Regions from separate parts of the uncultured Virgibacillus sp. genome, predicted to be linked through region 2. Evidence: riboswitches for the same ligand, from Rfam matches in the RefSeq annotation. Region 2 holds a riboswitch; the other holds the start of a gene.
The links. A riboswitch is a leader RNA that binds a small molecule or an ion and turns the genes downstream of it on or off. The one in region 2 is predicted to bind FMN.
Positions count from the first base shown of each region.

Region 1: it holds a riboswitch for FMN, as region 2 does, so the genes downstream of both, ribE (riboflavin synthase) here and Q1A47_RS01115 (ECF transporter S component) in region 2, are expected to answer to the same signal.

Region 1 covers NZ_CANMAB010000099.1:9,036-12,459, reverse strand. Annotated here, with positions in the region: gene ribE (6,7-dimethyl-8-ribityllumazine synthase) at 1-114, opposite strand, end outside; partial or broken gene ribB (3,4-dihydroxy-2-butanone-4-phosphate synthase) at 143-730, opposite strand; gene ribE (riboflavin synthase) at 743-1,387, opposite strand; FMN riboswitch at 1,806-1,953, opposite strand; gene Q1A47_RS16970 (globin-coupled sensor protein) at 2,625-3,424, opposite strand, start outside.
Region 2 covers NZ_CANMAB010000002.1:96,585-100,008, forward strand. Annotated here, with positions in the region: gene Q1A47_RS01105 (S8 family peptidase) at 1-511, shown strand, start outside; partial or broken gene Q1A47_RS01110 (transposase) at 711-956, shown strand; FMN riboswitch at 1,088-1,236, shown strand; gene Q1A47_RS01115 (ECF transporter S component) at 1,399-1,986, shown strand; gene Q1A47_RS01120 (hotdog fold thioesterase) at 2,368-2,757, opposite strand; gene Q1A47_RS01125 (1,4-dihydroxy-2-naphthoate polyprenyltransferase) at 2,775-3,424, opposite strand, start outside.

The DNA of each region.
Region 1 (3,424 bases), on a different contig from region 2:
GGCATCCTCAGCCCCCTCGAGAAGTTTACTAGTAATAAAGTCATTAAACCTACTTACAACAATACCGATTCTTAAATCGGTTCCTACAAGATTACCTTCCAATATATGTCCCATTTTGCTTACACTCCTCTTCTATCATTAATCGATAATTGATTAAATCTTCAATAGAAATCATACATAAGTTAAACTTGGCAGCCATTCTTTCTAAATCTGGCACTCTCGCCATCATGCCGTTTTCTTTAATTATTTCACAGATAACTCCTGATGGGGCTGCTCCACAAAGTTTTGCTAAATCCACGGAAGCTTCTGTATGTCCAGGACGTGTTAAAACACCTCCACCCTTAGCAATTAAAGGAAATACGTGACCTGGCTGTTTAAAATCCTCTTTCATTGCAAATTTATTAACTAAGGCACGAATTGTCGTTGAGCGTTCATGTGCGCTTATCCCAGTAGTTGTATCCTTATAATCTACACTGACTGTAAAGGCTGTTGATAGCGGATCGTTATTGTTTGATGTCATTAAAGAAAGTCCAACTCGCTCTGCTACTTCTGACTCAATCGATGTACAAACCAGGCCTTTACCGTGGGTGATCATAAAGTTTATCGTATCAGGAGTGATCAGTTCAGATAGTGCTACTAAATCTCCTTCATTTTCTCTCTGTTCATCATCCACAACGATGATAGGTCTCCCTGTCTTTAATTGATCGATAGCCTCTTCAATTGTGTTCATTTATGGCACCTCCTAGATAATACCTTTTTGTTTAAGAAAATTATGATCAAGCTTCCTTGAATCAGTAGAATGGGAAAGCAATTGCTCTACATGTTTCACGAGCATATCACACTCTATATTCACCAAGCTCCCCTTGCCTTTATCTCCTAAAATAGTCACGGAAGCTGTATGAGGAATTAATGATATCGTAAAGACATTCCCACGAACTTGAAATAGTGTTAAGCTTACACCATCGACTGCAATCGAACCCTTTTTTAGTAAATATCTTTCTAGTTCCTTATCCACTTCAATGTCATAATAAATGGCATTCTCCTTTTGATATTTCTGAATAATCGTTCCAGTACCGTCAACATGGCCAGAAACAAAATGTCCACCAAATCGACTGTTAACTCCCATCGCCCTCTCTAGGTTCACTTCAGACCCTTTCGTCAGTTCCTTTAGAGAGGTAGCTTTCATTGTCTCTGGCATCACCTCAGCAGAGAAGCCAATATCATCAAATGCAGCAACTGTTAGACAAGTCCCATTAACAGCAACACTATCACCAACGTGCATATCCATGATCACCTTTTTGGCAGTAATTGTTAAAAAGATTGCCTGTTTAGATGGTTGCTTTATGGAGCGAATGACACCTTTCTCTTCAATAATTCCAGTAAACATAAATTTCACTCCTTTTTCCTAAAATTGAAGCGTACTAGATCGAACTTATACTGGTTTTATCTTTCCAACCAGTAGAACAAAAGCGCAAGCGCACGATTAGAAACGTAGCGACTAGAGCCAGTCAACGGAGATAAAGGAATCACGTTGTGCTTGCGAACCGATGATGACTTATCGCAGGGCGATTCGTGAAGTCGCATCGTTTCTTGGCGCTGGAGCTGGACGCGGTTCAACACGCCCAAATTTATCCATATGGACAAATTTACTAGACTACGAAAAAAGCCTCTGAATTTCGCTTCAGAGGCTTTGAGGACAGAATTTCGTCACCACATGTATACGTAAATAAGCCATTGAAAATATGAATGGCAAAAAAACGTTGGCAAATAGCATACGTATCCTATTTGCTAACATGCTGCGTCAAAAATTCCTTCTCCCATCCAGACTTTAACTGTCGGCTCTGGAGTCACACCAGATCCACCGTTTGGCATTATGCCGCACGGGTCACGGACTAAGAAGTAAATAACTTCATCACCGCCGATTGGGAATTTCACCCGACCCCGAAGGAAATAACTACTATATTATATTTTCCTTATTACGGTAGTAACTTTTTATTATTATAGGGGCATTTATTGGTTCCTATAAACCACCGCCAAGTTCCTACCAAAATCCTTCCACTTTCCTTAAGGATTATTGCTTAAATATTATCAATACTTATATAAAAATGCAAGGAGATATTTTTCTCCCCCATCATCTTTATAGCTTCCTAAAGTTGTGTAAGCATTCATTTAACTATAGATATTCGTACTTCTGTAATCAAATCAAGTGAAGCTTCCATCTGTTTTTAAAACATATACGTACAAAGGCTTCATTCGCCACATCCTGTGGCAACGCCTTTGTGACCTACTTCCATTTAGGCCCGAACCAATCGGACATTTACTGGCAGTTGATCCACACTTATCCATATTGGTTTCACTTGATTGCTTGAAGTGGGGACTTACTGCCAGTTATATGCGGGATAAAGTGAAACTTCCATCCGTGGGGGGTTTGTTATCCTCACGGATGGTTAGGTGAACCAATCGGACATTTACTGGCAGTTGATCCACACTTATCCATATTGGTTTCACTTGATTGCTTGAAGTGGGGACTTACTGCCAGTTATATGCGGGATAAAAAATAAATATATGGTTATATAATAAATGGGTCACACCATAAAATAGTAATTATTACAGTACCTTCCTTGCTATTGCATTTCACTAGTAATCATCGTAAGATTATCTGCTGAAGAAGCCACTTCGTCCATTGCTTTACCTAATTCATCCAATACGTTCACAAATGAAATAAACTCTTTTTCAATCTTATTATTTTGAATCCTGGTTTTTTTCATCGTATTAACAATCTCTGCAAAATGCGTTTCCGATTCTTTAAACGTATCGTTTCCATTTTCGATTTCTTCGCTAATTTTATATAATGATCCAGTTAATTTTTCTACTTGTTGATCTGTATTCGAGATAAGGGTTGACACATTTGTGACTGATCTTTTTGTTTCATCTGCAAGTTTCCGAACTTCTTCTGCCACGACTGCAAATCCACGACCGTGCTCACCAGCTCGTGCAGCCTCAATTGAAGCATTAAGAGAAAGCAGGCTTGTTTGATCAGCGATCCCCGTTACAATATCAATAATTCCTTGCATTTTTTTTGATATATCTGCTAAAGCCTTCACCTCACTAGCAAGCTTATGTATAGAATAATGAATTGTCGACATGTTTTCCTTCTGTTCGTTTACTTGCTGCTTACCATTTGTCGCTCGCTTCTCTGCTAAATATGAAAGCTCTGACCCAGCATTCGCAATTAATACAATTTCATCTGATTGTGAACTCAGTTGTTGGAACGCAGCATTTGTTTCTTCCGATATGGCCGCAAGATTCTCCGATGCATGTGCTACATTTTCTCGTATTAATTGCTTTTGTTCCTCTGCTTGTTTTTTTATCCGCTCTGTTTCCGCATCATATGCTTCCAATACCAGCTGTTGCTCTAAATTTA
Region 2 (3,424 bases):
CGTAACTGTAGAAGGTTCAGTTTCTGATACCAACCTAGATTTCGTGGAAGTGAATGGGCAAGAAGCGGCTGTTGAAGATGGCATGTATTCTAAACGAATACTTTTAGAAAACGGAGAAAATGAAATTGAAGTAATTGCTCATGATTTAGCAGGCAATACGTCCACTGAATCTGTTACTATTGATGTAGATTTCACTGCACCAGAAATTGAGAATCTGACTCCTGAGGAAGATGTTACACTTGAAGCAGGTGAGACGGTGAAATTTGAATTTGATAGTGAACCCGGGCTTAGAGCGACGTACTTTATTCATATGCCATTGACCAATACGGTTATGAACGCTACGGAGCTTCCAATGATGGAAACATCAGATGGACATTATGTAGGTTATTGGACTGCAACTAGCAATGTTGTTGCTGAAGGGGCAGTAATAGAAGTAAAGGTCGAAGATGACTATGGCAATGAAACTCGTGAGCAAGCTGAAGGTAAATTATTCATCAATGTCGAAGAATAAGCATCCTTCATAATTTCTTAGCATGTATAAATCACTTCGCTCCATTATTACTGGGGCGGAGTGATTTTTTTGTAGTCTAGGAAATTTTAACGTACTTCCGAAAGAAGTCTCCAACTTCAAGCGTGTGAAGGGCGTAGCCCAACGGTAAGGGGGAGATGAATTTCGGTTGGGTGACAGCCCAAAGGCTTTTTTTCCTTTTTTGTTCAAAGCACAACCCAACAGTGAATGATCGAAATTCATCAATGCCTATAAAAGTGCCAGTTCAAGACTTAGCAAGATGGATTTTCTTCATGTCCGTAAAAAGTTATGGAAAGAAATGTTTTGGTCAAGAAGTTTTTGTTTGTTGACGACTGGCGGTTCGCCTATTGAAATAGTATTTTCACCGTTGATTCGCTCCAGTTGCTACGTTTCTAATCGGATGCTTGCGCTTTTGTTCATTCTATAGTTTAGCTGATTATTGCTTTTCCGCTAAAGTCTATACTTAATTTGATTGAAAACTTATCGATTGAGTAGGTAAACATAGATATTGCAATACGAATAAAGATAGGTTAAAATAACGGTACAACATAATATCGATTCCATCTTCGGGGCAGGGTGAAATTCCCGACCGACGGTAAGAAGCAGTTAATTGCTTTAAGTCCGTGACCCACAGCAGGCATTTTGCTGTGGCTGATCTGGTGCAAGTCCAGAACCGACAGTTACAGTCTGGATGGGAGAAGATGTCGAGCCAAGAAAAGGTGCGTTAGTTCGCACTGCTTTTTCCTAATGAATTTATGGTACCCTAAAGCCCCGGTTAGGCCGCGCTTTAGGGTTTTTCATTTGCTAACTGTTAGGCTCATATCCTTCATCACGAGATAGGAATCGATAATTGATGAAGGAGGAAAACGATGAAACGTAACATGCAATCATCAAAGCTATTAAAACTTATTATTTTATCACTTTTAGGTACCATATCTTTGCTCTTATTTTTCCTGAATTTCCCATTGCCTTTGTTGCCAGGCTATTTAAAAGTAGATTTCAGTGATGTCCCGGCATTAATGGCTTCCCTTATTTTTTCACCATTAGCTGGGGTTATTGTTGTAGCGATAAAGAATATTCTTTATTTAGCTATAAGTGGTGGTACAGATCCGGTAGGAGTTATTGCAAATTTTATGGCCGGGATTATGTTCGTCATTCCAGTATCCCTCTTATATCATAAATATAAAGGAGTCAAAAGTGTTGTTTCTGGACTAGTAACGGGAACGATCATAATGGCTCTGGGAATGAGTTTGTTAAATTATTTCATCATTCTACCTGCTTACAGCTGGTTTATGGGCTGGGAGGATATGTCAAATTCCGTTAAATGGTTCTCCGTTTACGCATATGTTCTTCCATTTAATGTAATAAAGGGTATCATCGTTGGAGCGTTATTTATCCCGTTATTTATTAAATTAAAAAGCTGGATTGAACAAAAACAAGTCCATATTGCTTCATAGAAAAAAGGGCGATTATGTAACGCCGTAGGAGTATAGAAAAACGCTCGTTTTTCTATACTCCTTTTGGTGTGCCAGGCATGTGCGCACGCTCTAGGGTTAAAGTCCCGAACGGTGAAGGTCGTCGTAGGCGTTAGCTGAAAGCAAGGGTATTCAAAGGAAGGCTTCGGAAGCGTTCCATCGTACTAGTAGAAACATTCTTTTTCAAGGAGTCTACGTAATTTGGCTGTGCTCGTATGCACATTTATTTTTATCGTTCGGGCTTTGGATTAACAATTTTAGCTTCGTACACCAACTTCAAAAGGGAGAATACACCATCGATTCTAGGCGAAATAGCAATAGCTTAAAGTTGCTTATCGATACTTGCGCAAAGGAAAATTTTCTTTATTGCTTTTTTTGTCTTTTTGAAACAATACCGATTGTGCATCTAGAAATGCATATGAGTGAGCCTTGCTCATCAGTAATCTTAATATCCCAAACCATTGTTGATTTTCCTGCATGAAGAGGGATGGCAGTAGCTGTTACTATACCGGTTCGCTTACTTTTGATATGATTCGCATTAATTTCAATGCCGAAAATAGATTCTTGCTCCATATCTGCGTGTAATGTAGCCCCAATGCTAGCAGCGGTCTCAGCAAGTGCAGCACTAGCACCACCATGTAAGTATCCAGCTGGCTGATGTGTACGTTCATCAACCGGCATCGTGACTACTACTTTATTCTTCGTCAATGTCTCAATTTCCATTCCTAATGTTTTCAGTAACGTATGGTCCATAGTATAATATCCCCTTATTAAATGTACATACTAATAACTAAAGATATCCCAAGTAAAATTCCGTAAATGGAGTTTGTTTTACCAGTTGCTGCCATTGCTGGCATCATTTCAATTGGCTCTGTCTTGCCTTTAAATTTGTTAATGACATCAACTGCTTTAATAATTCCAATAAATGTAATGAAAGACCATAGTGGGAAAATGTCTGCTATAATAAGCGTCGCAGTCGTTATGAAGGCTACAATGAACATCAATGCTAGAAAGCGGACTGCATTTTTTCTTCCCAAAAGTATAGCTAGTGTTTTCCGACCATTTTCTTTATCATTATCTAGATCACGAATATTATTAGATAGCATGATTGCGCCAATAAACAATGCTATTGGAATGGAAGCAATTAGTACCTCACCAGTGATCGTGTTTGTTTGGATAAAGTAACTAATTCCAATAATGACCGTACCCATTAGGAAACCGGAGAATAACTCACCAAGTGGTGTATAAGCTATGGGTAGAGGACCACCTGTATATAAATAACCAAATACCATACATATTAAACCGATAGCAGCTATCCACCAACTAGATTGAATACTTATATAGATACCAATTAAGATGGCAATTCCAAAAAAAGCAAGTGCTAAGCGGAGGACAGTTTTTGGCTTTATTCCATCACGAA